One region of the Pseudomonas sp. TE36184 genome, then DNA from elsewhere that is predicted to be linked to it. Evidence: predicted binding sites of a transcription regulator. Region 1 holds the regulator's gene; each other region holds the start of a gene.
What was found. Region 1 encodes FliA, which starts transcription of late flagellar genes. Its sites were predicted from a motif close to CTAAAGTTTNNNNNNNNNNNGCCGNTAA; they were not measured.
Positions count from the first base shown of each region.

Region 2: the regulator FliA is predicted to act here: its motif matches at 2,784-2,811, upstream of ACVWZP_RS00560 (methyl-accepting chemotaxis protein).
Region 3: the regulator FliA is predicted to act here: its motif matches at 7,245-7,272, upstream of ACVWZP_RS21690 (methyl-accepting chemotaxis protein).

Region 1 covers NZ_JBSSCU010000001.1:6,474,238-6,484,898, forward strand. Annotated here, with positions in the region: partial or broken gene ACVWZP_RS29445 (DUF6124 family protein) at 1-197, opposite strand, end outside; gene flhA (flagellar biosynthesis protein FlhA) at 664-2,778, shown strand; gene flhF (flagellar biosynthesis protein FlhF) at 2,790-4,115, shown strand; gene fleN (flagellar synthesis regulator FleN) at 4,221-5,054, shown strand; gene fliA (RNA polymerase sigma factor FliA) at 5,051-5,791, shown strand; gene ACVWZP_RS29470 (chemotaxis response regulator CheY) at 5,960-6,334, shown strand; gene ACVWZP_RS29475 (protein phosphatase CheZ) at 6,353-7,141, shown strand; partial or broken gene ACVWZP_RS29480 (chemotaxis protein CheA) at 7,153-9,446, shown strand; gene ACVWZP_RS29485 (protein-glutamate methylesterase/protein-glutamine glutaminase) at 9,495-10,619, shown strand; gene ACVWZP_RS29490 (flagellar motor protein) at 10,619-10,661, shown strand, end outside.
Region 2 covers NZ_JBSSCU010000001.1:105,832-116,492, forward strand. Annotated here, with positions in the region: gene pstS (phosphate ABC transporter substrate-binding protein PstS) at 1-915, opposite strand, end outside; gene ACVWZP_RS00560 (methyl-accepting chemotaxis protein) at 1,180-2,736, opposite strand; gene ACVWZP_RS00565 (hypothetical protein) at 3,089-3,271, opposite strand; gene ACVWZP_RS00570 (sulfite exporter TauE/SafE family protein) at 3,719-4,525, opposite strand; gene ACVWZP_RS00575 (TIGR01244 family sulfur transferase) at 4,554-6,224, opposite strand; gene ACVWZP_RS00580 (MBL fold metallo-hydrolase) at 6,279-7,157, opposite strand; gene ACVWZP_RS00585 (sigma-54 interaction domain-containing protein) at 7,400-8,731, shown strand; gene cydP (cytochrome oxidase putative small subunit CydP) at 8,891-9,067, shown strand; gene ACVWZP_RS00595 (cytochrome ubiquinol oxidase subunit I) at 9,064-10,635, shown strand; gene cydB (cytochrome d ubiquinol oxidase subunit II) at 10,628-10,661, shown strand, end outside.
Region 3 covers NZ_JBSSCU010000001.1:4,840,009-4,850,669, forward strand. Annotated here, with positions in the region: gene ACVWZP_RS21665 (xanthine phosphoribosyltransferase) at 107-679, opposite strand; gene rep (DNA helicase Rep) at 738-2,747, opposite strand; gene ACVWZP_RS21675 (putative bifunctional diguanylate cyclase/phosphodiesterase) at 3,003-4,667, shown strand; gene ACVWZP_RS21680 (NorM family multidrug efflux MATE transporter) at 4,718-6,121, opposite strand; gene ACVWZP_RS21685 (LysR substrate-binding domain-containing protein) at 6,274-7,194, shown strand; gene ACVWZP_RS21690 (methyl-accepting chemotaxis protein) at 7,372-9,348, shown strand; gene pdxR (MocR-like pyridoxine biosynthesis transcription factor PdxR) at 9,366-10,661, opposite strand, start outside.

The DNA of each region.
Region 1 (10,661 bases):
TGCGCAATTCCCAGCGCCCCTTCTCACCGTGATCCTTCCAGATCAGGGGCGAAGTCGCAGGTCAGGGCGTGTGCGCAAGCCAGGGTTTCGGTGAGGTTGACCAGCAGGTCTTCGGTGCTGATGCCGTCGATGAGGGTGAACAGCACGGTGGGTGGGGTATTGGTGCCGCGCGGGGGATTTGGGGTTGGTTTAACCATTGTGACGCTCCTGATTTAAGTGGAGCTGCCACTGATCGCCGCGATGCGATGGGGTGGCAGCTGTACGCAGGTTCGCGGACCGGAATCAGGAAACCGGCATACCCGAAGGTATCCCGCGCACAGCCACCGTAGCGCCGCACAGTAGACGATAAAAAAACGTCAACTGAAAGCGGACAATGGCACTTTGCGCCTGAATTTACATGGGCCGCGACGCCCGACCGCTGCGTGTGCAGCGAAGTACGGAGACTAGAGAGCGAGTTTCCTAGGGGCAACCTCAAACACTTGTCGGAAGTTTCGCAACCTCTGCAGGCGAACACTTGTGGCGAGGGCGCTTGCTCCCTAGCCACTGATCCAACTCGGAGAACAAAAGTTGGAAGGCTTCTTGCAATACCGCCTCCAGGACGCCTCTCGGCGTCAAAAGTTTGCTTCAAGGATGCGAGGAGTACCGGTGGTAGATCGCTCTCAAATGCTCAGCACGGCCCGCAGCACCCTGACTGACCTCTCGCGGGGCAATCTGGGTGTGCCGTTGTTGTTGCTGGTGATGCTGGCAATGATGATGTTGCCGATGCCGCCGTTCCTGCTCGACGTGTTCTTCACCTTCAACATTGCCTTGTCCGTCGTGGTCCTGCTGGTCTGCGTCTACGCGTTGCGGCCGCTGGATTTCGCGGTGTTTCCCACCATTCTGCTGATCGCCACGCTGTTGCGGCTGGCGTTGAACGTGGCGTCGACCCGCGTGGTCATGCTCCACGGCCAGGACGGGCATGCCGCCGCCGGTAAGGTGATCCAGGCCTTCGGCGAGGTGGTGATCGGCGGTAACTACGTGGTCGGTATCGTGGTGTTCGCGATCCTGATGATCATCAACTTCGTGGTGGTGACCAAGGGCGCCGGGCGGATTTCCGAGGTGAGCGCGCGCTTTACCCTCGACGCCATGCCAGGCAAACAGATGGCCATCGACGCCGACCTCAACGCCGGCCTGATCGACCAGAACCAGGCCAAATCGCGCCGCCTGGAAGTGGCCCAGGAGGCCGAGTTCTACGGTTCCATGGACGGTGCCAGCAAATTCGTGCGCGGTGACGCCATCGCCGGCCTGTTGATTCTGTTCATCAACCTGATCGGCGGCATGGCGGTCGGGATCTTCCAGCACGGCATGACCTTCGGCGATGCGGGCAAGGTCTACGCCCTGCTGACCATCGGTGACGGTTTAGTGGCGCAATTGCCATCACTGTTGTTATCCACAGCTGCGGCGATCATGGTGACCCGTGCGTCGGGCTCCGAAGACATGGGCAAGCAGATCAGCCGGCAGATGTTCGCCTCGCCCAAGGCGCTGGCCGTGGCGGCGGGCATCATGGCGATCATGGGCATTGTGCCCGGCATGCCCCACGTCTCGTTCTTGAGCATGGCGGCGATGGCCGCCGGTGGCGCCTACCTGTTCTGGAAAAAGCAGAACTTGGTCAAGGTGAAGGCCCAGCAAGAAATCGCGCGCCAGCAGGAACTGCTGCCGTCGCCGGCCCGCGCCCAGGAAACCAAGGAGTTGGGCTGGGACGACGTGACCCCGATCGACATGATCGGCCTGGAAGTCGGCTACCGCCTGATCCCGTTGGTCGACCGCAACCAGGGCGGCCAATTGCTCGCGCGGATCAAGGGCGTGCGCAAGAAGCTGTCCCAGGACCTGGGCTTCCTGATGCCCACTGTGCATATCCGCGACAACCTCGACCTGGCCCCCAGCGCCTACCGCCTGACCCTGATGGGCGTGATCCTCGCCGAAGCGGAGATCTACCCCGACCGCGAGCTGGCGATCAACCCGGGCCAGGTGTTCGGCACGTTGAACGGTATAACCGCCAAAGATCCGGCTTTTGGTCTGGAGGCGGTCTGGATCGAAGTCAGCCAGCGCAGTCAGGCGCAGTCCCTCGGCTACACCGTGGTGGACGCCAGCACCGTGGTCGCCACGCACCTCAACCAGATTCTGTACAAGCACTCCCACGAGCTGATCGGCCACGAAGAAGTCCAGCAACTAATGGGTTTGCTGGCCAAAGCCTCGCCCAAGCTCGCCGAAGAGCTGGTGCCGGGCGTGCTGTCGCTGTCGCAATTGCTCAAGGTGCTGCAGGCGCTGCTGGCCGAACAGGTGCCGGTGCGCGACATTCGCAGCATCGCCGAGGCCATCGCCAACAATGCCGCCAAGAGTCAAGATACTGCCGCGTTGGTGGCCGCCGTGCGCGTTGGATTATCCCGCGCTATCGTACAAAGCATTGTAGGGATTGAGTCTGAGCTGCCTGTGATCACCTTGGAGCCAAGGTTGGAACAAATATTGCTCAATAGTATTCAGAAGGCAGGACAGGGCCAGGAAGAGGGCGTTCTGCTGGAGCCAAGCATGGCTGAAAAACTGCAGCGTTCGTTGATCGAAGCAGCGCAGCGTCAGGAAATGCAGGGCCAACCGGTGATTCTGCTGGTGGCAGGCCCGGTCCGAGCGATGTTGTCGCGGTTTGGACGCCTGGCAGTGCCGAATTTGCACGTTTTGGCTTATCAGGAAATCCCTGACAACAAGCAAGTGACTATCGTCGCGACAGTAGGGCCCAACGGCTGAGGTAGTGGGTTATGCAAGTAAAGCGTTTTTTCGCCGCCGATATGCGTCAGGCCATGAAACTGGTACGTGACGAGCTGGGCGCCGACGCTGCGATTATCGGTAACCGTCGTATTGCCGGCGGTGTCGAGCTGACGGCTGCCCTGGATTACACCCCTTCGGCGCTGGCCCCGCGTGTCCCGAACATGGAGCTTGAAGACGAGCTGCGCAAGACGGCCTCGCGCATTGTCTCGGCCCAGGCCGAACTGAGCATGCGCGGTGACAGCGATGCGACCACCAATCGCCAGTTGTTCGCCGGCCTGCCGCTGACCGCCGCCGAGCCGCTGGTCGAGCCGACGTTCATCGAACCGCCGCGTCCTGCCGCGCCTGCCGCGCCTGCCCCGGCCGCCGCAGTCGACCAGCGTGTGTTCGACTCGATGCGCTTTGAGCTCAACGGCCTGCGCGAGCTGCTGGAAGTGCAGCTCGGTTCGCTGGCCTGGACCCAACTGCAAGGCAGCAAGCCGCAACAGGCCAACCTGTGGCGTCGCCTGCAACGCATCGGCCTGTCCGGCCCGTTGTCCCGCGACCTGCTGGCGCTGACCAGCGAAATCGAAGAACCTCGCCAGGCCTGGCGCATGTTGCTGGCCCACCTGGCGCGGATGATCGTCACCCCGGAACTCGAACCCCTGGAAGAGGGCGGCGTGATCGCCATGGTCGGCCCTGCCGGCATGGGCAAGACCACCACGCTGGCCAAGCTGGCGGCGCGCTACGTGCTCAAGTACGGCGCTCAGAACATCGCGCTGGTAAGCATGGACAGCTACCGCATCGGTGCCCAGGAGCAACTCAAGACCCTGGGCCGCATCCTCAATGTGTCGGTGACCCACGTCGACCCGGGCCAGTCCCTGGCCAACGCCCTCGATCCGTTGCTGCGCAAACGTGTGGTGCTGATCGATACCGCCGGCCTGCAAGCCAGCGATCCGGCGTTGCGCATGCAGCTGGAGAGCCTGGCCGGGCGTGGCATCAAGGCAAAAAATTACCTGGTGCTTGCAACCACCAGCCAAAAACAAGTTCTTACCGCTGCGTACCATAGCTACAAGCGCTGCGGCCTGGCCGGATGCATCCTCACCAAGCTCGACGAAACCGCGAGCCTGGGCGAGGTGCTGAGCCTGGCTATCAGTCATGAACTTCCGGTCGCCTACCTGACCGACGGGCCGCGGATTCCGGATGATTTGCATCTGCCGCGCCGTCATCAGTTGGTCAGCCGTGCCGTCAGCGTGCAAATGCAAGAAGAGCCTAGCGAGGAAGCGATGGCCGATATGTTCGCTGACCTTTACCACAACCCGGCAAAGCGGGTGGGTTGAGGCAGCATGAACACCATGAAATGTATCTACATCGATGGTCTGCAAGCGATTCACGCGGCCAAGCCATGTAGCCTGCGTCTAAGCAAGACAAGGTAAAGAATTAAAATGGGCAGCATGCATCCCGTACAGGTGATCGCGGTGACCGGCGGCAAAGGTGGCGTCGGGAAAACTAACGTGTCAGTGAATTTGTCCCTGGCCCTGGCAGAGCTTGGCCGTCGTGTCATGCTGCTGGATGCTGACCTTGGGTTGGCGAACGTTGACGTTTTGCTGGGGCTCACGCCCAAACACACCCTCGCCGATGTGATCGAGGGTCGCTGCGAGCTGCGCGATGTGCTGCTGCAGGGCCCTGGAGGCATCCGCATCGTGCCGGCCGCCTCGGGCACCCAGAGCATGGTCCACTTGAGCCCTGCGCAGCATGCCGGCCTGATCCAGGCGTTCAGCGATATCGGCGACAACCTCGACGTGCTGGTGATCGACACCGCCGCCGGGATTGGCGAGTCCGTGGTCAGCTTCGTGCGCGCCGCGCAAGAAGTCCTGCTGGTGGTCTGCGATGAACCCACCTCGATCACCGACGCCTACGCCCTGATCAAACTGCTCAACCGCGACTACGGCATGAACCGCTTCCGCGTGCTGGCCAACATGGCCCAGAGCCCGCAGGAAGGACGCAACCTGTTCGCCAAGTTGACCAAGGTCACTGATCGCTTTCTCGATGTCGCCTTACAATACGTCGGCGCAGTTCCCTATGACGAGTGTGTACGCAAGGCCGTGCAAAAGCAGCGTGCGGTCTACGAAGCGTTCCCTCGTTCGAAATGCGCGTTGGCGTTCAAGGCTATTGCTCAGAAGGTCGATACCTGGCCGTTGCCCGCCAACCCTCGGGGGCATCTGGAGTTTTTCGTCGAGCGATTGGTGCATCAGACGAGCGCAGGACCGGTGCTATGACAGCCAGCGGCTATAACCTTTACAAAAATTCGGCACGTGACCGCCAGGGCGAATTGATCGAGCGCTATGCGCCGCTGGTCAAGCGCATTGCCTATCACTTGCTGGCACGCCTGCCCGCCAGTGTCCAGGTCGAAGACTTGATCCAGGCCGGCATGATCGGCCTGCTCGAAGTATCGACCAAATACGACGCGAGCAAGGGTGCGAGTTTCGAGACGTATGCGGGTATCCGTATCCGTGGTGCGATGCTCGATGAAGTGCGTAAAGGGGATTGGGCGCCGCGTTCGGTACACCGCAATACGCGCATGGTCAGTGACGCAATTCGTGCAATTGAAGCAAAAACCGGTCGCGACGCTAAAGATCACGAAGTTGCGGCCGAACTCCAATTGAGTCTCGACGATTATTACGGGATTTTGAACGATACCTTGGGCAGCCGCCTGTTCAGTTTCGACGACCTGTTGCAGGACGGCGAACACGAAGGGCTGCACGAGGACGGCGCGAGTGCTCATCTCGAACCGTCGCGCGACCTGGAAGATGAACGCTTTCAGGGGGCGCTGGCGGACGCGATTGCCAATCTGCCGGAGCGTGAGCGACTGGTGTTGGCGCTGTACTACGACGAAGAGCTGAACCTCAAGGAAATCGGTGAGGTCCTGGGGGTCAGCGAATCGCGTGTCAGCCAGCTGCACAGCCAGTGCGCAGCCCGCTTGCGGGGACGCCTGGGAGAGTGGCGCGCGCGCTGACAGGCAGTGTGGGGACACTGCAGACACTACCGCGAGGCCCTTGGTTTTCGCGGGTGAGTTTCGTGGTGCCCTGGGCAGTCCTTTTTGTGTAACGCCTGTTGATTGAAATGGCGCGTCCAGGTGCTGGACGCGTTTTAAGACTGCTTGGAGGTCGAATTGGACAAGAACATGAAAATCCTCATCGTTGATGACTTCTCAACGATGCGGCGGATCATAAAAAACCTGTTGCGTGACCTGGGGTTCACCAACACGGTCGAGGCGGATGACGGCCTTACGGCGATTCCGATCCTCAACAGCGGGAGCATCGACTTTCTGGTAACCGACTGGAACATGCCCGGCATGACCGGTATCGACTTGCTGCGCCATGTGCGCGCCGATGAAAAACTGCGCAGCCTTCCCGTGTTGATGGTGACCGCCGAAGCCAAGCGTGAGCAGATCATCGAAGCCGCCCAGGCCGGGGTCAACGGCTACGTGGTCAAGCCATTCACTGCATTGGCCTTGAAAGAGAAGATCGAAAAAATCTTCGAACGCATCCACGGCTAATGCCATCGCGGGGGAGCTATGGAGCATAAAGAAACGTCACAGGGGGACTTTGAGTCGACCCTGAAAAAGCATGCTCACCAACTGGTCGAGAGCCTTGAAAAAGGCCAGTTCGGCGACGCGGTGCAGTTAATCCATGAGCTTAACCAGACCCGTGACCGCGGCCTGTATCAGGAAGTGGGCAAGCTCACGCGCGAGCTGCACAGTGCGATCGTCAATTTTCAGATTGACCCGCACATGCCCCAGGCTGAAGAAATTTCGCAAATCACCGATGCCACTGAGCGCCTGTCCTATGTGGTCAGGCTGACTGAAGCGGCGGCCAACCGCACCATGGACCTGGTGGAAAACGCCACGCCCCTGGTCAACGGCATGGCCAACGAAGCCCAGGCCCTCAGCGTTGACTGGGGCCGCTTCATGCGTCGGGAAGTGGGGGCTGAGGAGTTTCGTGAGTTGGCCCGTCGGGTCGAGGGTTTCCTGTCGCGCAGCGAACAGGACAACCACACGGTGTCCAGCAACCTCAATGACATTCTGCTCGCCCAGGATTACCAGGACCTCACCGGTCAGGTGATCAAGCGCGTGACCCAATTGGTCACCGAAGTGGAAAGCAACTTGCTCAAATTGGTGCTTATGGCAGGCCAAGTTGATCGTTTCGCCGGCATCGAACATGACCGCGAAGCGATCCTCTCGGAAAAAGATCCACAAAAACATCTCGCCAAGGGTGAAGGTCCGCAGATTCATGCCGATAAACGTGAAGACGTTATGTCAGGTCAGGATGACGTAGATGACCTGTTATCCAGTTTAGGCTTCTAAGGAGCACACCCATGAGCTTCGGCGCCGATGAAGAAATCCTTCAGGATTTCCTTGTAGAGGCCGGCGAAATTTTAGAGCAACTGTCCGAACAACTGGTCGAGCTGGAAAGCCGACCGGATGATGCGAACCTGCTCAATGCAATTTTTCGCGGTTTTCACACTGTAAAAGGGGGCGCCGGCTTCCTCCAGCTCCATGAGCTGGTGGAGTGCTGCCACATCGCCGAGAACGTGTTCGACATCCTGCGCAAGGGTGAGCGTCACGTTGATTCGGAGCTGATGGACGTGATTCTCGAAGCGCTGGATGCGGTCAACGGCATGTTCAGCGAAGTTCGCGAACGTGCCCCGATCACCGCAGCCACCCCGGAACTGCTGGCCGCCCTGGCGCGTCTGGCGGAGCCTGCCGACACCGCGGCCGCGCCGGTGGTGGAAGCGGCTCCGGAGCCTGTCGTCGAAGCCGAAGCGGATGTCACCGACAGCGAGTTCGAGCAACTGCTCGACTCCCTCAATGCGGTCAAGGCCGAAGCCGAAGCGCCGCAAGCGGTCGCTGCAGTGGCCGCGCCCGCCGCGCCGACCGGCGAAGACATTACCGACGCAGAATTCGAATCCCTGCTCGATCAGTTGCACGGCAAGGGCCAGTTCGCTGCCGACGCCGTTGCACCTGCGGCTGAGGCGCAAGCACCTGCGAGTGCCTCGCAAGTTCCGGCAGCCGCCGCCGCCGCCGGCACCGACATTACCGACGACGAATTCGAAGCGTTGCTCGACCAGTTGCATGGCAAGGGCTCCTTTGCTGCCGATGCCTTGCCGGAAGTCGCCGCAACGGCTGCCGCACCGGCTGCTGCCGCTGCCGCACCTGCCGGCGACGGGCTGATTTCCGATCACGAATTCGAAGCCCTGCTCGACGAATTGCACGGCAAGGGCAAGTTCGCTGAAGTGGCCGCTGGCGCTGCGGCGACGGCAGCCCCGGTGGCGGCCAAACCGGCACCGGCCAAAGCCGCGGCCCCTGCTGCCGCCAAGCCGGCCCCGGCCCCGGCTGCCGCCGCTCCTGCCGCTGCCGCGCGTGCCCCGGCTGCCGCCGCTCCTGCCGCTGCCGCGCGTGCCCCGGCCGCCGCCGCGGCCGACAAGCCTGCCAGCGAAGCCGAAACCACGGTGCGTGTGGATACCGCGCGCCTGGACGACATCATGAACATGGTCGGCGAACTGGTGCTGGTGCGTAACCGCCTGGTGCGCCTGGGCCTGAACAGTGGCGACGAAGCCATGCAGAAGGCCGTGTCGAACCTCGACGTGGTCACTGCCGACCTGCAGACCGCGGTGATGAAGACGCGGATGCAGCCGATCAAGAAAGTCTTCGGTCGCTTCCCGCGCCTGGTTCGTGACCTGGCTCGCCAGCTCAAGAAAGAAATCAACCTGGAACTGGTGGGTGAAGAAACCGACCTCGACAAAAACCTTGTCGAGGCCCTGGCCGACCCGCTGGTCCACTTGGTGCGCAACGCCGTCGACCACGGCGTGGAAACCCCGGAAGAACGCGAAGCCGCGGGCAAGTCCCGTAACGGCAAGGTGATTCTGGCGGCGGAACAAGAGGGCGACCATATCCTGCTGTCGATCACCGATGACGGCAAAGGCATGGACCCGGCGATCCTGCGCGGTATCGCCGTCAAGCGTGGCGTGATGGACAAGGATGCCGCCGACCGCTTGACCGATACCGAGTGCTACAACCTGATTTTCGCGCCGGGCTTCTCGACCAAGACCGAGATTTCCGACGTGTCGGGCCGTGGCGTGGGCATGGACGTGGTGAAAACCAAGATCAGCCAGCTCAACGGTTCGATCAATATCTACTCGACCAAGGGCCTGGGCTCGAAGATCGTCATCAAGGTGCCGTTGACCCTGGCGATCATGCCGACCCTGATGGTGATGCTGGGCAACCAGGCCTTCGCTTTCCCGCTGGTCAACGTCAACGAGATCTTCCACCTCGACCTGTCGCGCACCAACGTGGTGGACGGCCAGGAAGTGGTGATCGTGCGCGACAAAGCGTTGCCACTGTCTTCTACCTCAAGCGCTGGCTGGTCGCCTCGGCCGCCCATGAAGAGCAGCGCGAAGGCCATGTGGTGATTCTCTCCGTGGGCACCCAGCGCATCGGCTTTGTCGTCGATCAACTGGTCGGCCAGGAAGAAGTGGTCATCAAGCCTTTGGGCAAAATGCTGCAGGGAACCCCGGGCATGTCGGGTGCGACCATCACCGGTGACGGTCGTATCGCGTTGATTCTCGATGTTCCGAGCATGCTCAAGCGTTACGCCGCACGGCGTATTTGATTCTGGTGGGGCAGGGCGGTATTGCCTGCCCCGCCTAACGGAGTGTTTATGGTAGTCAAGGTCCTGGTGGTGGACGATTCGGGTTTCTTCCGCCGCCGCGTCTCGGAAATTCTTTCCGCCGATCCAACGATCCAGGTGGTCGGCACGGCCACCAACGGTAAAGAGGCGATTGATCAAGCCATTGCGTTGAAGCCGGACGTGATCACCATGGACTACGAGATGCCGATGATGGATGGCATCACCGCAGTCCGACACATCATGCAGCGCTGTCCGACCCCGGTATTGATGTTCTCCTCGCTGACCCACGAAGGCGCCCGGGTCACCCTGGATGCGCTGGACGCCGGTGCGGTGGACTTCCTGCCGAAGAATTTCGAAGACATCTCGCGCAACCCCGAGAAGGTCAAGCAGATGCTGTGCGAGAAGGTCCACAGCATTTCGCGCAGCAACCGTCGCAGCCTGTTCAGCGCCCCGGCGCCTGCGCCGGTCGCGGCTCCGGCGGCACCCACCAGCACGGCGTTCGGTCGCCCGGCGCCGGCAGCGGTTGCCCGGCCTGCCGCGGCACCCGTGCGGGCACCTGCGCCAAACGCCCATTCGCCGGCGCCGAAACGCAAGGCCTACAAGCTGGTTGCCATTGGTACTTCGACCGGCGGCCCGGTTGCCCTGCAACGGGTCTTGACCCAACTGCCGGCCAACTTCCCGGCGCCGATCGTGCTGATCCAGCACATGCCCGCCGCGTTCACCAAGGCCTTCGCCGAGCGCCTGGACAAGCTGTGCCGCATCAGCGTCAAGGAAGCCGAGGATGGCGACATCCTGCGTCCTGGCCTGGCGCTGCTGGCGCCTGGGGGCAAGCAGATGATGGTCGATGGCCGTGGCGCGATCAAAATCCTGCCGGGCGATGAGCGCCTCAACTACAAACCCTGCGTGGATATCACCTTCGGTTCGGCAGCCAAGTCCTACGGCGACAAAGTTCTGGCGGTGGTGCTCACCGGCATGGGCGCCGACGGTCGCGAAGGCGCGCGCCTGCTCAAGCAGGGCGGCAGTGCGATCTGGGCCCAGGACGAAGCCAGTTGCGTGATTTATGGCATGCCGATGGCCATCGTCAAGGCTGAGCTGGCCGACGCGATCTACAGCCTGGACGATATCGGCAGGCATTTGGTGGAGGCCTGCCTCTGATGGATGTACTGAGTCTGATCGGTATCACCATGGCGTTTGTCG
Region 2 (10,661 bases), 6.4 Mb from region 1:
GCGCATCGCCTTGGCCTTGGCCGGGTTCTCGTTGTGCTTGCGGAAGATCATCCAGGTGTAGGACGTGATCGGGTAGGACTTGGCGCCGTCCGGATCCGGCAGCCAGGCCACCAGGCTTTCCGGCATTTTCACAGCCGCGAGGGCCTCGGCACCGCTTTCTGCGTTAGGGACAACGTACTTGCCGGCCTTGTTCTGCAGTTGGGCAAAGTCAACCTTGGCCAGCTTGGCGAAACCGTATTCGATGTAGCCGATAGCGCCCGGAGTCTGGCGCACGGTCGCTGTCACACCATCGTTCTTCGGCGATTTGATGAATTTGTCGCTGGCAGGCCAGTTGACGGTGTTGCCTTCACCCAAATCTTTCTGGAACTGTGGGTTGATCGTCGCCAGATGCTTTGTGAATACCGCAGTGGTACCGCTGGAGTCTGCACGCACGACCACGGTGATCGGCATATCAGGCAGTTTCAGGCCCGGGTTGGCTGCAACGATTTTCGGGTCGTTCCACTTGGTGATTTTGCCCAAGAAGATGTTGGAGTAAACGTCGCGTGGCAATTTGAGTTCTTTAGGATTGCCCGGCAGGTTAAAAGCCAACACGATTTCACCTGCCGTCATCGGCAGCAACTGCACGCCTTCGGCAACCTTGGCGATATCTTCGTCTTTCATTGCCGAGTCACTGGCGGCGAAATCGACGGTTTTGTTCAGGAAGTCCTGCACACCGGCGCCACTGCCCTTGGATTGATAATCCACAGTGACGCCTGCGGTTTTCTTACTGAAATCCTTGAACCAGGTCAGGTAGATCGGTGCCGGGAAACTAGCGCCTGAGCCGCTCAGACGAACGCTTTCCTCAGCAAAAGCCATGGAACTTGCACAAAGAGAAACCGCAACGGCGAGTGCAGCAGACTTCATCAAATTTTTCATCGAAGGAACTCATTGTGATAACGGGCTCCCGAACTCTGCAGCACTTTCGTTAAGCTTTTATGAAAGTTGAATGGCGGGTCGCGCCAACCGCGCCAGGCGCTAGGGGCTGGCCGTTGTGCATTAGGTGGTCTAGCCTTGTTTCGCCCTTTGTTTTTTGGGGGAGGGGCTGAGGGGGCAAAGTCTGAGCCTTGCCCGCTCCTGACAGACGATCAGAAAGGGGAGTGATGGCCTCTGGCAAAGCCCAGGCCGCGCAGGCCGCCGCACCTAGACCTTGAAACGCTCCACCAGCCGTTCCAGCTCATGTCCCAGCCGCGCCAGTTCGTTACTCGACGCGGCGGTTTCCTCGCAGGTGTTGGCCGTCTGGTCGGAGATGTCGCGAACGTTGATCACGCTGCGATTGATCTCCTCGGTGACGGCGCTTTGCTCTTCCGCCGCCGTCGCAATCTGCTGATTCATGGCCTGAATGATCGAGACCTTGCTGGTGATGTTCTCCAGCGCGCTGACGGCACGGTGTGTGCATTCCACGCTGCTTTCGCTCAGCAGAAGGCTGCTTTCCATGCCCGAGGCCACGGCTTGGGTGCCGCTTTGCACACCGGCGACCAGGCTCTCGATTTCTTCGGTGGAGCGCTGGGTGCGCAGGGCGAGGTTGCGCACTTCGTCGGCTACCACCGCAAAACCACGGCCGGCCTCTCCGGCGCGGGCGGCTTCAATCGCGGCGTTCAGCGCCAGCAGGTTGGTTTGCTGGGCGACGGCTTTGATCACATCCAGGACACCGCCGATTTTATCGCTCTGTTCCTGGAGGTGGCGCACAGCGTCTGCCGACTGGTTGAGTTCTGTCGCCAGGCGCTGGATCTGCTCGATGGCTTCACCCACGATCTGCTCGCCCTCGCTGGCTTGCTGATCGGCGGCCGAGGCAGCGACGGAAGCTTCCTCGGCGTTGCGTGCGACGTTGTGGACGGTGGCAGTCATCTCGTTCATTGCGGTGGCGACATGATCCGTTTCGGCTTTCTGGGTGCTGATCCCCGAATTCGTTTGCTCGGTCACCGCCGACAGTTGTTCGGCCGCGCTGGCAACCTGAATGACGCCGGATCGAATGCCATCGATCAGCTCATGAAGGTTGAGCATCATCTGCTGAAGGCCCGACTGCAGTTGGCCCAGCTCATCGCGCCGGGTCACCGTCACATGCTCGGTCAAATCGCCCCGGGCAATGCGGTTCACCGCCTGGAGCGTGTGCTGCAGTGGATTGACGATTTGCCGTGTGATCACCCATGCGGCGAGCGCGCCCAGCAGCAGCGCCAGGGTCGCGACGAGGCTCAGCGAGGCCTTGGCGGACGCGGCATCGGTATCGCGTTTGGTGTTTTGCGATTCAATCAGCTTTTGTGTGGTGTCGAGCAACACGTCGCCCAACTGGCCCATCCGTTTAAACAAGGCCGCCTGGTCAATGTTGGGGGTGGCCAATTCATGCAGCAGTTGCCCGTACCCTTTGACTGCATTTTCCTGCTGTTGAATCAGGTTTTGATCCTGTGGGTCGACGAACGTATCCCCGATACTGTCCAAGTGGGCTGCGAGGCGATCCAGGGTTTGCTGCAGCGGTTGATAGGCATCCGGTTGGGTGTTCGTACCGATGCGCAAGCGAATGATCCGCAAGTCTTTGGTGTAATCGCTGACCTGAGCAATTTCCTCAACCTTGAGCCCGCGGTCGGTCAATGTCACCACTGCGTACCAGCCGGTCGCGGCCAGCAACAACGCAAGCCCCAGTACCAGGCCGAATCCCAAACTTAATTTAGCACTGACTCGGATATTGCTGATCCAGCCGAACATATGGACTCCAGTGAGTAACTCAGGTTGATTGATCCTTTATCACCTGAATGTCGACCATCCCTCCCAATGCTTTAGCACTAGTGTGATGGTCAGGCTGATCCAGATGGCAAATCGGGCCATGTATGAAAAATATCAGGATGCGAGGGAGATTGATTGGCGGTGCGACTGAAAGGATACAGCTCCACGTCTGTCGGGCGTTGGCGGAGTTGTCGGTTATTCAACTAAGGTGGCTTTTTCGACACGCGTAGTGCGGCTTTGTACTTTAGTCGAATATTCAGCCGGCCCGAGTTCTGGCGGGCGCTGTTTTCGGCGCGCGAACGACCGAAAAGAGTGCAGGGCCGTACTGATAAGTCTAGATCTTGATCGCTTTTTTCAGATAGGAAAACAGCTGGTCCTGGCAGGCCCTGTATTGATTTTCAAGGTGTTCGACTTCCCACATGCGAGCCAGCCATACCTCATCACAGGCCGCTTCCAAATGATTGACAGTTGTCATCCAGGCGGTTTGGGCGTTAGCCGTCGCTTGGAGTAATTGCAACAGCTCCTCATTTATCGGAAGGGTATTCGGCGAAGAGGGGATGGGCGACATTCAAAGTACCGAGGATCAATTTTAATAGTGGATGGTTTTTCTATTACACACTATAAAACGCTGTCCGCGAAAGGCAGTATTCGACTAATGGCTAACGGGTGAGGCGGTAAAGTTCAATTCCTTTGGGGCGCATATTCATGCGATTTATAATGTTGCGCGCGCACTTATAGTATTTTCTCGGATTAAGCCAGTGATTCGATTCAGCCGGTAAGTTGGATATTTATTTAGCCTTTATCTAATAACGTGCCGTGCGGGTACTTGTATCTTGGCGGCCCGGGTGATCAACGGCTGCCACGATGGCGCGCCAATGCCCACGCCTGCCAGGCACGACCGAAGCGTGACGTTGAACCCTGACAGGCGTGTTTCACGCACGCCTGGAAAGTCGGGAATCCGCGCTCATGATCCAAGCGCTTTGACCAGCAGGGCCACCGCCACCAGCATCGACACGGCGGCAAATCCGCGTTGCAAGTGCGGGCCTGCCAGCCGCGCCGCGATCAGGCGCCCGCCGGCCATTCCAAACAAGGCGCCCACGGAGAACGGCAGGGCCACGGCCCACTGCAAATGCCCGGCCGCCGAGCTGGCGGCCACGCCGGCCATCGACACCAGCGCAATCACCGCCAGCGACGTCGCCAGCACCGACTGCGCGGTCAAATTGGTGTAGCGCTGCAGCGCCGGCACCATCACAAAGCCGCCACCCACGCCGAGCAACCCCGAAAGCCCGCCCGCGATCACGCCCGACACCGTGAGCGCCCAGGCGCACGGCGCCGTCCAGTTCAGCTTGCCGCGTTGGGCGTCCAATACACAGGGCGGCGGTTTGGTCGCGACGGCGGCCTTCGACGCCGGGGACGGCGGCAACGACCGTTTGAATACCCGGAACGCCACGTACATCAGCACGCAGGCAAACAGGATCGTCAACGGACGATTCGGCGTGCGCTGCGCCAACCACAGGCCCAGCGGCGAGCAGATGATCCCGGCGGTGGCGATCAACAGCGCCGCCTTGTAGCGGACGGTGCCGTTTTTCAGGCCCATCACCGCGCCCAGCGTCGCGGCCAGGCCCACCGCCAACAACCCGATGGGCCCGGCCTCGGCCATGCTCAAGCCCGCCCCAAACACCAGCAACGGCACTGCGAGTATACCGCCGCCGGCGCCGGTCAGGGCCAGAATCACGCCGACTGTCAGCCCGAGCAGTAAGACGATGATCATCTCAGTCTCCTTGCGTTCAGCGCTGATTTCATTGGTCGGTCAACTCGGGTTTCGCCAGCCATTCGCGGCCCTTGAGCATACCCTTCCAATACAGCGGCGGAAGAATCCGCTCTTTGAGCAGCCACGCCAGCCGGGAAGGGCGGGTGCCGTCGATCAGCCATGACGGGAAGCTGGGGGCGACCTTGCCGCCATAGGTGAACTCCGCCAGGACGATCTTGCCGCGCTCCACCGTCAGCGGGCAGGAGCCGTAACCGTCGTACTGCGCGCAACCGTTGGCCTTGCCCATGGCTGCCAGCACGTTATGCGCCACCACCGGCGCCTGCTTGCGCGCAGCGGCCGCGGTCTTGGCGTTGCTCGTGTTGGCCGCGTCGCCCAGCGCATGGATATTGGCAAAGGTTTTGTGGCGCAGCGTGGTGGGGTCGACATCGATCCAGCCGGCCGCGTCAGCCAGCGGGCTGACCCGAATGAAGTCCGGCGCGACCTGCGGTGGCACCACGTGCAGCAAATCAAACTCACGGGTCAGCACACGGGGGCTGCCATCCGGGTTCACGCCGCTGAACGTGGCCGTCCGCGCCGGGCCATCGACGCGGGTGAGGGTGTTGCCGAAATTCAGGTCGATGCCGTAAGCGGTGACGTATTCCATCAGCGCGGGCACATAATCGGGAACCCCGAACAGCACCGCGCCGGCGCTGTAGAACTCGATCTCGACGGCATCCAGCACACCGCTGCGTTTCCAGTGGTCGGCCGATAAGTACATGGCTTTTTGCGGCGCCCCGGCGCATTTGATCGGCATCGGCGGCTGCGTGAAAATCGCCCGGCCACCCCGCAGTTGCTGGACCTTTTCCCAGGTATAAGGCGCCAGGTGATACAGGTAATTGGAGGTCACGCCATTGCGGCCCAGGGTCTCCGACAATCCCTCGATGGCATGCCAATCGAGCTTCAGGCCGGGGCACACAATCAGTTGCTCGTATTTGACGACCCGGCAGCCATCCAGAATCACCGCATTTCGCTCGGGTTCGAAAGCCGCCACCGCCGCCTTGATCCAATGCACGCCGCGGGGCAGGGTGGTGCCCATGGTGTGCGCCGTTTGGCGCGCATCGAACACACCACCGCCGACCAGCGTCCAGCCGGGTTGGTAGTAATGCACATCGGCCGGGTCGACGATCGCAATGTCGAGCCCCGGCGCGCGGGCCAGCAGGCTGGAGGCGGTGGCGATACCCGCCGCGCCGGCACCGATGATGACCACGGTATGTTGTGCTTCGGCCACTTCGACCGGCGTGCGGCCCTGGTTCGCGATCCGCCGGATCACGCCTTTCATATCGAAGCCGGCTTTTTTGGCGCTTTCGACGATGTGCGGCAGGTCGTGCTGACCTGCTTGCGACAGCGCCCACATCGTTGTCGAGCGCATCCCGGACCGGCAATAAGCCAACACCGGTTTGGGCAGCGTTTCCAGCAACTCGCCGAAGGCAATTCCCTGCTCGTCGGTGACTTTGCCCGACTCGGCGGGAAGGTAGTGCGCTTCGATGCCGACCGCGTCGGCGGCGCGTTTGATTTCGGCAAACAACGGTTGGTCACTGCCTTCGCCATCGGGGCGGTTGCAGATGACGGCACGAAAGCCGGCGGCTTTCAGTTCGGCCAATTGGCTGGGGAAAATCTGTTCTGATACTGATAAAGCAGGCGCAAGGCGGCGGATATCCATAAGTGTCTCCGTTATGGGTATTTTTCTTATGATTTTTTTAGGGTGGGGGGAATGTCAGGCGACGTTGAGTGGGATTTTCAGGTAGCGAATCCCGTTCGATTCAGGCTCGGGCAAATGCCCGGCTCGCATGTTGACCTGGACCGAGGGCAGGATCAGGGTCGGCATGTCCATCGAGGCATCCCGCTTGGTACGCATCGCCACGAACTCCTCCTCACTGATGCCATTACGCACATGCACGTTCTGCTCGCGCTGTTCGGCAACGGTGCTGACGAATTGCACCTCGCGGCCGCCCGGCTGGTAGTCGTGGCACATATACAGCAATGTATCCGCCGGCAGGCTCAACACTTTGTTGATTGACTGGAACAGCGTGCGCGCATTGCCGCCGGGGAAGTCACAGCGGGCGGTGCCGTAGTCGGGCATGAACAGCGTGTCGCCGACGAAGGCTGCCGTTTCGCTGCCATCGCTGACGACATAAGTCATGCAGGCCGGCGTATGGCCGGGTGTATGCAGTGCGGTGCAGTGCAGCGTGCCAATGCTGAACGACTCGTCGTTGACGAACAGGTGATCGAACTGACTGCCATCGCGGGGCATATCGCTACCGGCATTGAACAGCGTGCCGAAGACCTTTTGTACCGTCGAAATCTGGCTGCCGATGCCGATCTTCCCGCCGAGCTTTTCTTTCAGGTAGGGCGCGGCGGTCAGGTGGTCGGCGTGGACGTGGGTCTCGAGAATCCACTCGACCTGCGCATTCAGCTCGCTCACCCGCGCGATCAGGCGGTCGGCGGACGTGGTGGCGGTGTGGCCGGATTTAGGGTCGTAATCCAATACGCTGTCGATGATCGCGCAGTGGAGGGTGGTCTCGTCCAGTACCAGATAGCTGACGGTGTTGGTGGCAGAGTCGAAGAAGCCTTCGACGTGAAGTTTGACGCGCATGAACTGTCTCCTTAGGGGGGGCTTTTTTTTCGAGCCGCTTAGACTAAGGACTGACATAGCAATAAGTTTGCCAGGCCATGGTTTTGCCGAAATAGCCTAATATCCAATTGATTTTATTGGGCTTTGTGTTTCTGTATAGGGGTATTCAGGCCTGTATCTGGGGGATTCTTCTGCCATTGGCAGTGCCTTGACAGAGGTGGCAGTGCCACAACAGGATGGAAAAATGGATTCCAGGAGCCATGATGAAGACTTTTCTGCCTACCCCAGCCAACGCCGTTCCACACCCGGATCAAGTGCAGTCGCTTGTTTCGTTTCTGGAACACGAACCCAATCCGATGATCGTGCTCGATCCGGACTACAACATCCTGGCAGCCAACACGGCCTATCAGCGCCAGTTCGGCAGCGCTGACAAACCCTTTATCGGCCATAAGTGTTATCAGATCTCACACCATTACGACGTCCCTTGTGACCAGGCGGGTGAGAATTGCCCGATGAAGAAGGCCCAGGAAAAGCGCGGGCCGGATCGTGTCTTGCACATCCACCACACGCCTCGGGGGCCTGAGCATGTCGACGTCGAATTACGGCCGATCCTCGACGAACATGGGGTGATCACCGCTTATGTTGAGCGCCTGACGCTGGTGCGCAGCGCCTCGGCGCGGCCGAGCAACGAAGGGCTGGTCGGTTGTTCACCGGCCTTCAACCTTGCCCTGTCGGAACTGCAGCGGGTGGCGCCGTCCATGCTGCCGGTGCTGCTCCTGGGCGAGTCGGGTACCGGCAAGGAGCTGTTCGCGCGCGCCGTCCATGAAACCAGCGAACGGGCCAGCGGGCCGTTTGTCGTGGTGGATTGCTCGGGCTTGACCGAAACACTCTTTGAGAGCGAGCTGTTCGGCCATGAAAAAGGCGCCTTCACCGGCGCCATCACCCGCAAGCCCGGCTTGGTCGAAACCGCCCAGGGCGGCACATTGTTCCTGGATGAGATTGGCGATGTGCCGTTGGCCATGCAGGTCAAACTGTTGCGCCTGATCGAATCGGGCACCTATCGCCGGGTCGGCAGTGTCGAGACCTTCCACGCCAATTTCAGGTTGATTGCCGCCACCCACAAGCCGCTGGAAAAAATGATGGAAAAAGGCGAGTTCAGGCAGGACCTGTACTACCGCATCAGCGCCTTCCCCATTCATTTGCCGCCCTTGCGCAATCGGGTAGAAGACATCGCCTTGCTGGTGAATTCATTCCTGCAACGGCGTGGTGCCGGCAAACGTCGACTGACCATCGATGCCGAAGCCCTGGCAGCCCTGCAGCAGTACTCATGGCCAGGCAATGTGCGTGAGTTACGCAACGTCCTGGAAAGAGCAAGCCTGTTCGCTGACGATGGGGTCATCCGCGCCATCCATTTACCCCAGGCCTCCGTGGCGCCGCCACCTCAGGCTGCGCCTGCGGCTTCGACGCCGTTCGACGGCAGCACGCTGGCGCAGGCCCTGGCCACATTCAAAGGCACCCGCAGCGAACTGGCCAAGCACCTGGGGATCAGCGACCGGACCTTGTACCGGCGCCTGAAGGAACAAGGCCTGGCCTAACCCTCTACGACTGCCAGTGACTGCCAAGCTGCCAGACTGGCAGCGCATTGACCAGCAGCGGTGCGCCAGGGCTACCGCTAAAAAACTCATAACCAATTGTTTTATAACGATAAAAATAGAAGATCTGGCTTTGGCATGCCCTGTGCTTAGTGCATAGACATGACTATTTCCGACAAACGCCTACTACGCCATCTACTCACCGCGGTGCTGATCAAGCTCGTGCTGCTGAGCGTGCTGTGGTGGCTGTTCATCCGGGATTCGCACGTCAGTGTCGACCCGAACATCGTCGGCAACCGTTTCGGTGTACCCACCTCGACTCAAGGGGCAAGCAAGTGATCTCAGAACAACTGGTGGATTTGTCACGGCTGCAGTTCGCAGCCACTGCGCTTTACCACTTTCTATTCGTACCGCTGACGGTTGGCATGGTGTGGCTACTGGTCATCATGGAAAGCGTCTATGTGATGACCGGGAACGTCATCTGGAAGGACATGACGCGCTTTTGGGGCAAGTTATTCGGCATCAACTTCGCCCTGGGGGTGACAACCGGTATCACCCTGGAATTTCAGTTCGGCACCAACTGGGCGTACTACTCGCACTACGTGGGCGACATCTTCGGTGCCCCGCTGGCCATCGAGGGCTTGATGGCGTTCTTTCTCGAATCGACCATGATCGGTCTGTTCTTTTTTGGCTGGGATCGCCTGAAGAAAGAGCACCACTTGCTGGTCACGTTGCTGATGGCCATCGGTACCAACCTGTCGGCGCTGTGGATTCTGATCGCCAATGGCTGGATGCAGAACCCGGTCGGCTCGGAATTCAGCTACATCACCATGCGTATGGAGATGGTTGATTTCTGGGCCGTGGTATTCAACCCGGTGGCTCAGGCCAAGTTTGTACACACGGTGTCTGCCGGTTATGTCACCGGTTCGATGTTTGTGTTGTCGATTTCCAGCTGGTACTTGCTCAAAAATCGCGATGTCGAGTTCGCCAAGCGCAGTTTCCGGGTGGCGGCGGCGTTCGGCCTGGCCTCGGTGCTGAGCGTCATCGTGCTGGGGGATGAGTCGGGTTACACCGTGGGTGAGGCGCAGCAAACCAAGCTGGCGGCCATGGAAGCCATGTGGGAAACCAAACCCGCGCCAGCCGGCCTGACCTTGCTGGCCAGCATCAACGAAGCCGAGTCCAAGAATAATTGGGAAGTCGATGTGCCGTGGGTGATGGGCTTGATCGGCACGCGCTCGGTGAGCAAGCAGATCCCGGGCATTCATGACATCAAAGCGAAAAACCGCGCGCGCATCCTGCGTGGCATTACCGCCGTCAATGCGCTTGAAGCCCTGCGGGCCGATCGCACTGATAAGGCGGCGTTCGATACCTTCGAAGAGTACAAAGCGGACCTCGGCTTTGGCCTGCTGCTGAAAAAGTACGTTGAAGACGTCAACCAGGCCACGCCGGAGATCATCGACAAGGCGATGAACGACACCGTACCGCACGTGACCCCGATGTTCTGGGCGTTCCGGGTCATGGTCGCGCTGGGTTTCGCCATGCTGTTGCTGTTCGGGCTGGCCTTCTGGAGCACCTTGAAGTCGGTCTGCACACGCCGTCGCTGGCTGTTGCGTTGGGCGCTCTGCATGCTGCCGGCGCCTTGGCTGGCCTGCGAGCTGGGCTGGTTCGTCGCTGAATACGGCCGTCAACCCTGGACCATCTACGGCGTGCTGCCCACTCACATGAGTGTCTCCACCCTTAGCGTCAATAACCTCTATGGCTCGCTGGCAGGCTTCGTCGCTTTCTACACCGTGCTGCTGGTGGTTGAAATGTTCCTGATGGTCAAGTTCGCCCGCCAAGGGCCGGGCAGCCTCGGAACCGGCCGTTATGCCCACGATGCCAACATGAAGGAACTCCATCATGCTTGATTACTTCACCCTGAAACTTATCTGGT
Region 3 (10,661 bases), 1.6 Mb from region 1:
TAGCAGTGGATCAGCCAACACATTTGGTGACTGATACACCGCTATCGGGGGCAAGTCGAATCGTCGCACCGCCCCTCCCACAGTTTTAACCGGGTTCCGTCAGCGATTACTCGATGAAGGTGACGACACCACCGCTCAGCGACTTCACGCGCGCCAGCGATTCAACCCGATAACCCTGCGCATCCAGCTCGGCACGCCCGCCCTGGAACGACTTCTCGATCACGATCCCCAGGCCGGCAACGGTGGCGCCGGCCTGCTTGATGATCGAGATCAGCGCCTGGGACGCCTTCCCGTTGGCCAGGAAGTCATCGATGATCAGCACGCGGTCGCTGCTGGTCAGGTGGCGCGGCGAGATCGCTACGGTGCTTTCGACTTTCTTGGTGAAGGAATACACCGTTGCCGACAGCAGGTTTTCGGTCAGGGTCAGGGACTGTTGCTTACGGGCGAAGATCACCGGCACGCCGAGGTTCAGGCCGGTCATGATCGCCGGGGCGATCCCCGAGGCTTCGATGGTGACGATCTTGGTGATCCCCGAATCCTTGAACAGCGCGGCGAATTCGTCGCCGATCAGTTTCATCAGTGCCGGGTCGATCTGATGGTTCAGAAAGGCGTCGACTTTGAGTACCTGATCGGAAAGCACGACGCCTTCTTCGCGAATTTTCTTGTGCAGTGCTTCCACGGAACGCTTCCTCTAATGGCGCACGGTGCGCCGAAAGTAGATTAAAAAATAGTCGATTCTAGCGCTTTAACATCGCGCGAATATCCGCCAGGGCGGTGTTGCCGCGAACGGCCTTGACCTCGGTCGGGGTGTCATCGTTGCCTTCCCAGGCCAGGTCGTCCGGCGGCAGTTCGTCGAGGAACCGGCTGGGGGCGCAATCGATGATTTCGCCGTATTGCTTGCGCTTGGCGGCAAAGGTGAAGGCCAATGTCTGGCGTGCGCGGGTAATGCCCACGTAGGCCAGGCGCCGTTCTTCCTCGATGGTGTCGGCTTCGATGCTGGAGCGGTGCGGGAGGATTTCCTCTTCCATGCCCATGATGAACACGTAGGGAAATTCCAGGCCCTTGGACGCATGCAAGGTCATCATCTGTACACCTTCGGCGCCGTCTTCCTCTTCTTGCTGGCGCTCGAGCATGTCGCGCAGCACCAGCTTGCCGATGGCGTCTTCGACGGTCATTTCGCCGTCTTCGTCTTTTTCCAGGGTGTTCTTCAACGCTTCGATCAGGAACCAGACGTTGCCCATGCGGTAGTCCGCGGCCTTGTCGCTGGAACTGTTGGTGCGCAGCCAGTTTTCATAGTCGATGTCCATGACCATGCTGCGCAGGGCGCTGATCGGGTCTTCGCCGGCGCATTGCTCGCGCACTTTGTCCATGAAGCGCTTGAAGCGCGACAGGCGATCGGTGAAGCGCGTGTCCAGGTGTTCGCCCAGGCCGATTTCGTCGGTGGCGGCGTACATCGAGATCTTGCGTTCGGTGGCGTAGTTGCCGAGTTTTTCCAGGGTGGTCGAGCCGATTTCCCGACGCGGTACGTTGATCACACGCAAGAAGGCGTTGTCGTCGTCCGGGTTGACGATCAGGCGGAAGTAGGCCATCAGGTCTTTGACTTCCTGACGTCCGAAAAAGCTGTTGCCGCCGGACAGACGATACGGCACCTGATGGTGCTGCAGTTTCAGCTCGATCAGCTTGGCCTGGTAGTTGCCGCGATAGAGGATCGCGAAGTCGCTGTAGGGCCGGTCGGTGCGCAAGTGCAGGCTGAGGATTTCCACGGCCACGCGCTCGGCTTCGGCGTCTTCGTTGCGGCAGCGGATCACGCGGATCTCGTCGCCATGGCCCATCTCGCTCCACAGTTGTTTTTCAAACTCGTGGGGGTTGTTCGAGATCAGCACGTTGGCGCAGCGCAGGATGCGGCTGGTGGAGCGGTAGTTCTGTTCCAGCATCACCACTTTCAGGGACGGATAGTCGTCCTTGAGCAGCATCAGGTTTTCCGGGCGGGCGCCGCGCCAGGCGTAGATCGACTGGTCATCGTCGCCCACCACGGTGAACTGGTTGCGCTTGCCGATCAGCAACTTCACCAGCAGGTATTGGCTGGCGTTGGTGTCCTGGTATTCGTCCACCAGCAGGTAACGTACCTTGTTCTGCCACTTATCGAGGATGTCGGCGTGTTCCTGGAACAGCTTCACCGGCAGCAGGATCAGGTCGTCGAAGTCCACCGCGTTGAACGCCTTGAGCGTGCGCTGGTAGTGGGTGTAGACGATGGCGGCGGTCTGTTCCTTGGGGTTGCGCGCGTTTTCCAGGGCTTCGGGCGGCAGGACCAGGTCGTTTTTCCAGGCGCCGATCATGTTCTTGATCTCGTCGACGCCGTCGTCGCCCGCGTATTCCTTCTGCATGATGTCGGTCATCAGGGCTTTGACGTCGGTCTCGTCGAAGATCGAGAAACCCGGCTTGTAGCCCAGCCGCACATGCTCCTTGCGGATGATGTTCAGCCCCAGGTTGTGGAACGTACACACAGTGAGGCCGCGGCCTTCGCCACCCTTGAGCAGGGTGCCGACCCGCTCTTTCATTTCCCGCGCCGCCTTGTTGGTAAAGGTCATGGCGACGATGTACTGGGCGCGGATGCCGCAGTTCTGGATCAGGTGCGCGATCTTGCGGGTGATCACGCTGGTCTTGCCGGAGCCAGCACCGGCGAGCACCAATAGAGGGCCGCCGACGTAGTTCACGGCTTCTTGCTGCCGGGGATTGAGTCGGGACATACAGAGTTCAGGGAGTCGTTGTTCAAAAGGGCGGGCATTTTAACAGGCTGGTGAGATTCTGCTGCCTTGGATCGACGGTGTGACGTACCACTCGATCTAAATTTGCCGCTTTTGCTACTTTGCCGCAGGATGTGGGGGTATTTGCGACTTTTGTGCGTACTGCTCGTATTTGATAACTTTTATCATTTGTGAATGCTCGACCTGACGTCATAATACTTGCCGCCAACGAAATCTTGCAGAGTCTAGGGAGCTAGCTTGTCCACGCCTGTCGAACCCTTGCGTTTGCTGCTACTGGCCGATACGCCTGAGTGGGCAGCATTGTTGCGCGAGTGCCTGGTGCCGATGGGCGACGGGGCTGTGCTGATCAGCGCGCCCAACTGGGACTCGGTGAGTCGTCTGTTCGATGACGACCACAGCGCCGTGCTGTTGACCACGCCCAACCTGCAACCCGGCCCGGGCCGTTGCAGCTTGCCGTGCGTGTTGTTGCTGGAACAGGAGCCGTTGGTGGCGCCCCTGGGAGTCAGTGACTGGCTGATCCGTCTTGCCATGGACGCCGACACCCTGCGCCGCTGCCTGCGCCATGTGCGCGAACGTGGCGTGCTGGAAAACACCTTGCAGCGCCTGGCCGAACAAGACCCGCTGACCGGTATCGCCAACCGCCAGGGCTTCCAGACCCTGTTGGCCGCACGCCTGGCAGACAACGAAGGGCGCGGCCTGGCCCTGGGCCACCTGGACCTCGACAACTTCCGCCACGCCAACGATGCCCTCGGCCACCAGGCCGGCGACCGGCTGATCCTGCAAGTGGTCTCGCGGCTCAAGAGCCAGCTCGAAGCCGGCGACCAACTGGCGCGCCTGGGCAGCGATGAGTTTGCCTTGCTGATCGACACCCGCCGCGCGCCCCAGCGTGCCGAATGGATGGCCGAGCGCATCACCGAAGCGATGGCCGAACCGTATTGGGTGGATGGCGAGAGCCTGCTGATCGGTTGCAGCCTGGGCGTCGCGCATGCCCGCGCGCGTGCCGGCGCCGACCCGTTGATGTGGCATGCCCATATCGCCATGCAGCAAGCCAAAAGCACCCAGGGCTGCACCTTTCATATCTTCAACGAACGCATCAACCGCAACGCCCGCAGCCTGGCCGACCTGGAAAGCGAATTGCGCCGCGCGCTGCGTCGCGACGAACTGGAACTGCACTACCAGCCGCGCCTCGACCTGGACGACGGCCATATCGTCGGCCTCGAAGCCCTGGTGCGCTGGCGCCATGGCGAGCGCGGCCTGTTGCCGCCCAGCGAATTCGTGCCGCTGGCCGAACAGAGTGGGTTGATCGTACCGCTGGGTTACTGGGTTATCTCCCGGGCCCTGCGCGACATGCAGGACCTGCGCGAACGCGGCCTGCCGCCGCTGCATATGGCGGTCAACCTGTCGTTTCGCCAGTTCCAGGACAGCCAACTGCTCTCGACCCTCAGCCGGCTGATTGTCGAGCGCGGGGTGGATGCGCAATGGCTGGAATTCGAGCTGACCGAAACCGCCGTGATGCGCCGCAGTGACCTGGTCAAGCAGACCATGGACGCCCTCGGTCGCCTCGGTGTGCGCTTTTCCCTCGACGACTTCGGCACCGGCTTCTCATCGTTCGTCCACCTCAACAGCCTGCCGATTGCCTTGTTGAAGATCGACAAGAGTTTCGTCGGCGGCATGGAAGAGCGTGAAGAAAACCGCAAGCTGGTCCACGCCATGATCAACCTGGCCCACAACCTCAACCTGGAAGTGGTGGCCGAAGGCGTGGAAACCGCGGAACAACTGGCGCTGTTACGTTTGTTCGGTTGCGACCAGGCCCAGGGTTACCTGATCAGCAAACCGCTGCCATTGCCGGAGTTGGTGGACTACCTGACGTTCGGCAAGGACCAGCAGGCTTTGTTGGGCTAGCTCATCCTTTTCTTGCCAACCCGCCCCCACATTTCAACCGCGCAAGACTTCTAGTCGGTCTGCGCGGCATGGAATGAGCGTTGAGCGTCTGGCTCCTGCCGAATCATGCGCTTCATCTTCGCCTCGAACGCACAGGTCAGACTGATCGCCGCACAGGCCAGGCCCAGCGCCAGGCCCCACCACACGCCGGTCGGCCCCCAGCCCAGGGTGAAGGCCATCCACCAAGCCGCTGGCGCACCGATCAGCCAATAGCAACCCAGGCCCACCAGGAAGGTGGTCTTGGCGTCCTTGAGCCCACGGATGCAGCCCATGGCGATGGTCTGCACGCCGTCGAACAGCTCGAACCAGGCCGCCACGGCCAGCAGGCTGACGGCGAGCACGATCACCTCGTGGAATGCCGGGTCGTTATGGTCGAGGAACAGCCCGACCAGCGGATCGGAATACAGCCACAGCACCGCGGCAAATCCCAACATCACCGCCGCGCCAAAGCCGATGCCGACACGCCCCGCCATGCGCGCCTGCAGCAGTTGCCCGGCGCCATAGTGTTGGCCGATACGCATGGTCACCGCGTAGGACATTCCCGCCGGCACCATGAACGCCACCGAGACGATTTGCAGCGCGATCTGATGCGCCGCCAATTGCGTACTGCCCATGGTGCCCATGCACAGCGCGGCGAAGGCAAACAACCCGACTTCCACCGCGTAGGTGCCGCCAATCGGCAGGCCCAGCCGCCACAGCTCGCGCAAGTAGTGGGTGTTCAGACGCAACAGGCCTGCGCTCAGCGGGTAGGCCGAGTACGCGCGGTTACTGCGGATGTACGCCATCAGTGCCAGCGCCATGCCATTGGCGACGATGGCCGTGACCAGGCCGATGCCCATCAAGCCGAGTTTCGGCAGGCCGAACATGCCCTCGATCAACGCGTGGTTGAGCAGGTAGTTGACCACTGTGCCGCCGAGACTGATCACCATCACCGGTGTGGCCTTGCCGATCGCGCTGGTGAAGCCGCGCAGGGCCATGAAACTCAGGTAGCCGGGCAGGGCGAACGGCAGGATCGTAAGGAATTGCCCCGCCGCGTCCACGTTGGTCTCGGTCTGGCCAAACATCAGCAGCACCGGCTTGAGGTTCCACAGCAGCAGCGCCGCCGCCAAGGCCATCAGCCAGGCGAGCCACAGCCCGGCCTGGGTCAGGCGGGTGGCGCCGTCGATATCGCCCGCGCCGTGGCGGATGGCGACCAGGGTGCCCACGGCAGCAATCACGCCGATGCAGAAAATCGCCACGAACGAGTAGCTCGCCGCGCCCAGGCCACCGCCGGCCAGGGCCTCGGGGCTCAGGCGGGCCATCATCAGGGTGTCGGTCAGCACCATCAGCATGTGCGCCAACTGTGAGGCAATCAACGGCCCTGACAGCCGCAGAATGGCCCAGAGTTCGGTACGTGCCGGATGTTGCATGATCATCACGCTCAAATTTTCGGAGGAGGGGGAGAACGTCGATTCTCGGCGCTCTCAGCTCATTGCACAAAGGGATAAAAGCGATTGGTCGCATGATTAAAACTCATGCCTGATTGATTCTGGTAGGGTTTCAGCATCGTGCTGTCGGAGCTTTCCTTATGTCTCGTCGTCTTCCTCCGCTTTATGCGCTACGGGCTTTTGAGGCCGCTTCCCGACACAATTCCTTCACCCGCGCGGCGCAGGAGCTGTCCATCACCCAAAGTGCGGTGAGCCGGCATATCCGCACCCTCGAAGAGCATTTCGCCTGCCGCCTGTTCCTGCGCAGCGGGCGCAACCTGCAGCTCACCGAGGCCGCACGCCTGTTGCTGCCCGGGGTGCGCGAGGGCTTTGCCGCGCTGGAACGGGCCTGTCATACCTTGAACGCCGAAGATGACATCTTGCGCATGAAGGCACCCTCGACCCTGACCATGCGCTGGCTGTTGGCGCGGCTCAGTCGTTTCCGGCATTTGCAGCCGGGCAACGAAGTGCAACTCACCAGCGCGTGGATGAGCGTGGATGAAGTCGACTTCAACCAGGAGCCTTTTGACTGCGCGGTGTTGTTGAGCGACGGGCACTTTCCGGCGGATTGGGAAGCCAGTTACCTGTTCCCGGAACTGTTGATTCCAGTCGGCGCGCCCAATTTGTTGAGCGACGGCCCATGGGACGTCAATCGCCTGGCCAGCGCCGAGTTGCTGCACCCCACCCCCGACCGCCGCGACTGGCGTAACTGGTTGGAGCGTATGGGGCTGTCCGCCCAGGTGTCGCTCAAGGGCGGGCAGGTGTTCGATACCCTGGAGCTGGGCATGATCGCCGCCGCCCGGGGTTACGGCGTGTCCATGGGCGATCTGCTGATGGTCGCCGAAGACGTGGCCCAGGGGCGCTTGAGCCTGCCGTGGCCGACCGCCGTCGCCAGTGGGGAAAATTATTACCTGGTGTGGCCGAAAACCCGCCCGGGCGGCGAGCGTCTGCGCCGGCTGGCGGAGTTTCTGCAGGGCGAAGTGCAGGCCATGGTGTTGCCTGTCGTCGAGCGTCTCGATTGAATCGCTTCAGCGTGAGAGAGCAATCGTTTGCGTGATACCCCTGCACTTCGCTCAAGTATTGCCCGGCGCCGCCGAAGTAGGGGTGTTGGAACTATCGTGCACCAACGAATCTCACTAGATAATTTGCCGAGCAACGCTATGAGATCAGGATGATCCAGGCCTCGGCCAGGAGCTGTCATGTCTCAACCTCGTGCTCGGATCGCCTCCCAGCTAGGCCTCGCGTTAGCCGTGATTCTGGCTGTCGTCATCAGCGGCAGTACGGTTTTTGCCTTGCGTTCCCTCGACTCCGCCAACCTCGATACCCGGGAAGAACATCTGGCCAGCGAGGCGCGGCTGCTGGCCGATCAACTCAGTACCTTCCACGGCACCTTGCGCGAGAGCACCCAGCGCTTGAGCGGGCTGTTTGAAAAACGCTTCGGCGCCGGCTTGAGCGTGCAGGCGGATCAGCCGGTCGCCGTGGCCGGCGTGCAGACCCCGAGCTTGTACCTGGGCAAGGCGCTGCTGAACAACAACTTCGGTGACGTCGACGAGTTCAAGCAGATATCCGGCGGCGTGGCCACGGTGTTCGTGCGCAGCGGCGACGACTTTATCCGCATCAGCACGTCCTTGACCAAGCAGGACGGCAGCCGTGCCATCGGCACAGTGCTGGATCGCCAGGGGCCGGCCTACTCGCGGGTGGTCGGTGGGCAGACGTACATCGGCCGCGCCGTGCTGTTCGATCGCTCCTACATGACCCAGTACAGCCCGGTGCGCGACGCCAGCGGCAAAGTCATCGCGGTGCTGTTCATCGGCTTCGACTACACCGATGAGCAGAATGCCCAGTTCGACAACCTCAAGCGCTTCCGCATCGGCCAGACCGGTTCGCTGGCGCTGCTGGATGAGCAGAAACACTGGCTGGTACCGCCGGCCGGGGTGCAGGCGCCGGACCAGGCTGTGCCGGTGATGCTGGACCTGGCCAAGGCGCCCGGCAAGGGCCGCTTCTGGAGCGACAAGCAGGAAGATTTCTACAGCGTCTCGGTGCCGTTTGCCGGCGGCCCCTGGTCGGTGGTGGCGAGCATGCCGAAAGCCGAGATCCGCGCGGTCACGTGGTCGGTGGGCATTCGCCTGGTGATCGGCAGCATGCTGGCGATGCTGCTGGCGGTGGGCGCAACGGTGTGGTTGTTGCGCAGCAAACTGGCGCCGTTGAGCGACTTGGTACGCCAGGCCGAAGCCTTGGGCGGCGGTGATTTGAGCGCGCGCCTGAACGTGTCGAGCCATGACGAGATCGGCCAACTGGCGCGCAGCTTCAACCAGATGGGGGAAGCGCTGTCGACCATGGTGTCGCACATCCGCAGGGCCGCCGAAGAGGTCAACGGCCGGGCGCAGGCGTTGTCCGGTTTGTCCGGCGGTGCCTATGAAGGCATGGAGCAGCAGTCCGGCGAAATCACCAGCATGGCCGGCGCGGTGGAGGAATTCAGCGCCACTTCGCTGAACATCGCCGACAACATGGGCAACACCGAACGCCTGGCCCAGGAAAACGCGCAGCAGACCCGCATCGGCCGCAACTCGATGCAGGAGGCGTCGTCGTCCCTGGAACACATCGCCACCGCCCTGAACAGCACGGCCACGGTAATCAACACCTTGGGCCAGCGTTCCCAGGAAATCGGTGGCATCGTTGGCGTGATCACGTCGATCGCCGAACAGACCAACCTGCTGGCGCTCAATGCCGCCATCGAAGCCGCCCGCGCCGGCGAGCAGGGCCGTGGGTTTGCGGTGGTCGCCGACGAAGTGCGCAACCTGGCCTCGCGCACCCGCCAGGCCACCGATGAGATTTCCGGGATGATCCAAAGCATCCAGCAGGAAACCGGTAACGCCATCAGCACCATGGAACAGGGCAATGCGTTGATGCAGGAAGGCCTGTCACGCAACGCCGACGTGGCGTCGGCCCTGGCACGCATCGATGAGCAGAGCCGCTCGGCCGGGCAGCAATTCGCCGCGATCACCACCGCCACCCAGGAGCAGAGCAGCACGGCGACGTTGCTGAGCAGCAACCTGCAGAGCATTGCGCTGGCCAACAGCGAGCAACGCGAAGTGGTGTCGAACCTGGCGATTACCGCCAAGGAGCTGGAGACGCTGGCGGCAGGCTTGCGCCAAGAGGTCGATCGGTTTCGTTGAAGGCGCGCCTGGAGCGGCTAGCGCGTCTTGAGCGCGTTAGCCAGGCGCTGCATGGCGGTTTCGATTTCATGGGCGGTCAAGGACGAGTAGCCCAATAACCATCCCTGTTGCGTGGCCGCACCGGCATACAACCGGCTGAGGCCGGACAGTTGCACACCCGCGCTGGCGGCCTGGCGGATGGTTTTTTCTTCCGACCACCCCTCATGCAGCACGCAAGGGATTTGCAGCCCGCCCTGGGGCCGGCATGCCGTGACCACATCGCCGAGGTACTTGCCAATGGCGTCGAGCATGATGGCTTGGCGCCCGGCGTAGAGTTTGCGCATCGCCCGGACATGGGCGTTGTAATGCCCGTCCTCCATGAAGCGCGCCAGCGTCAGTTGCAGGATTTGCGGAGTGTGGCCGTCCATCATGCTGCGCGCATAGGTGAAGGCCTTGACCAGTTCAGGGGGCAGCACCATGTAGCCCATGCGCAGGCCGGGGAACAGGGTCTTGCTGAAGGTGCCGAGGTACAGCGTGCGCTGGTACTTGTCCAGGCCCTGCACGCAGGCCGTGGGTTTGCCTTCGTAGTGGAACTCGCTGTCGTAGTCATCTTCGATGACCCATTTGCCTTTTTCCGCGGCCCAGTTGATCAACTCCAGACGTCGCTCCAGGGTCAGCGTGGCGCCGGTCGGGTATTGATGAGACGGCGTGACATACACGCAATGGGCGCCGCTGCGGTCGGCGTGCAGCAGGTCGGTGCGGATGCCCGCCGCATCGACATCGATGGGCACGACCTTGGCCTCGGCGGTTTCGAAGGCCTTCCTGGCGCCGTAGTAGCCTGGGTTTTCCAGCAGGATCGGTTTGCCGACGTCCACCAGCAGTTGCGCACACAGAAACAGCGCTTGGCGCGTACTGCTCAGCACCAGGACCTGGTCGGGCGAGCACTTCGCCCCACGCTCAAGGTTCAAGTACGTCGCGATGGCTTTGCGTAACGACTCGGCTCCTTGTGGGTCACCGTGCAACAGCACGCTGCTGCGATAGTCCTTCATCACCTGGCGCTGCAGGCGCTCCCACACATCGGTCGGGAACGAGCGGGTTTCGGGCAGGCCCGTGGCGAATGCCTTGATCACCTGTTGATCGTTCACGCCGCCGCTGTCGAGGATCATCCGCCCGCGCAGGCTCAAGCCGGCGCCCGGTGCGGCCTGGCTGGTTTTGACGGCCTGCGCCTTGATGCGGCGACGCGAGGCACCGCGCAATTCGGTGCCGATGGCCTCGCACACGTAACTGCCGGAGCCCTCGCGCCGCACGATAAAACCATCGCGGTGCAACTGCAC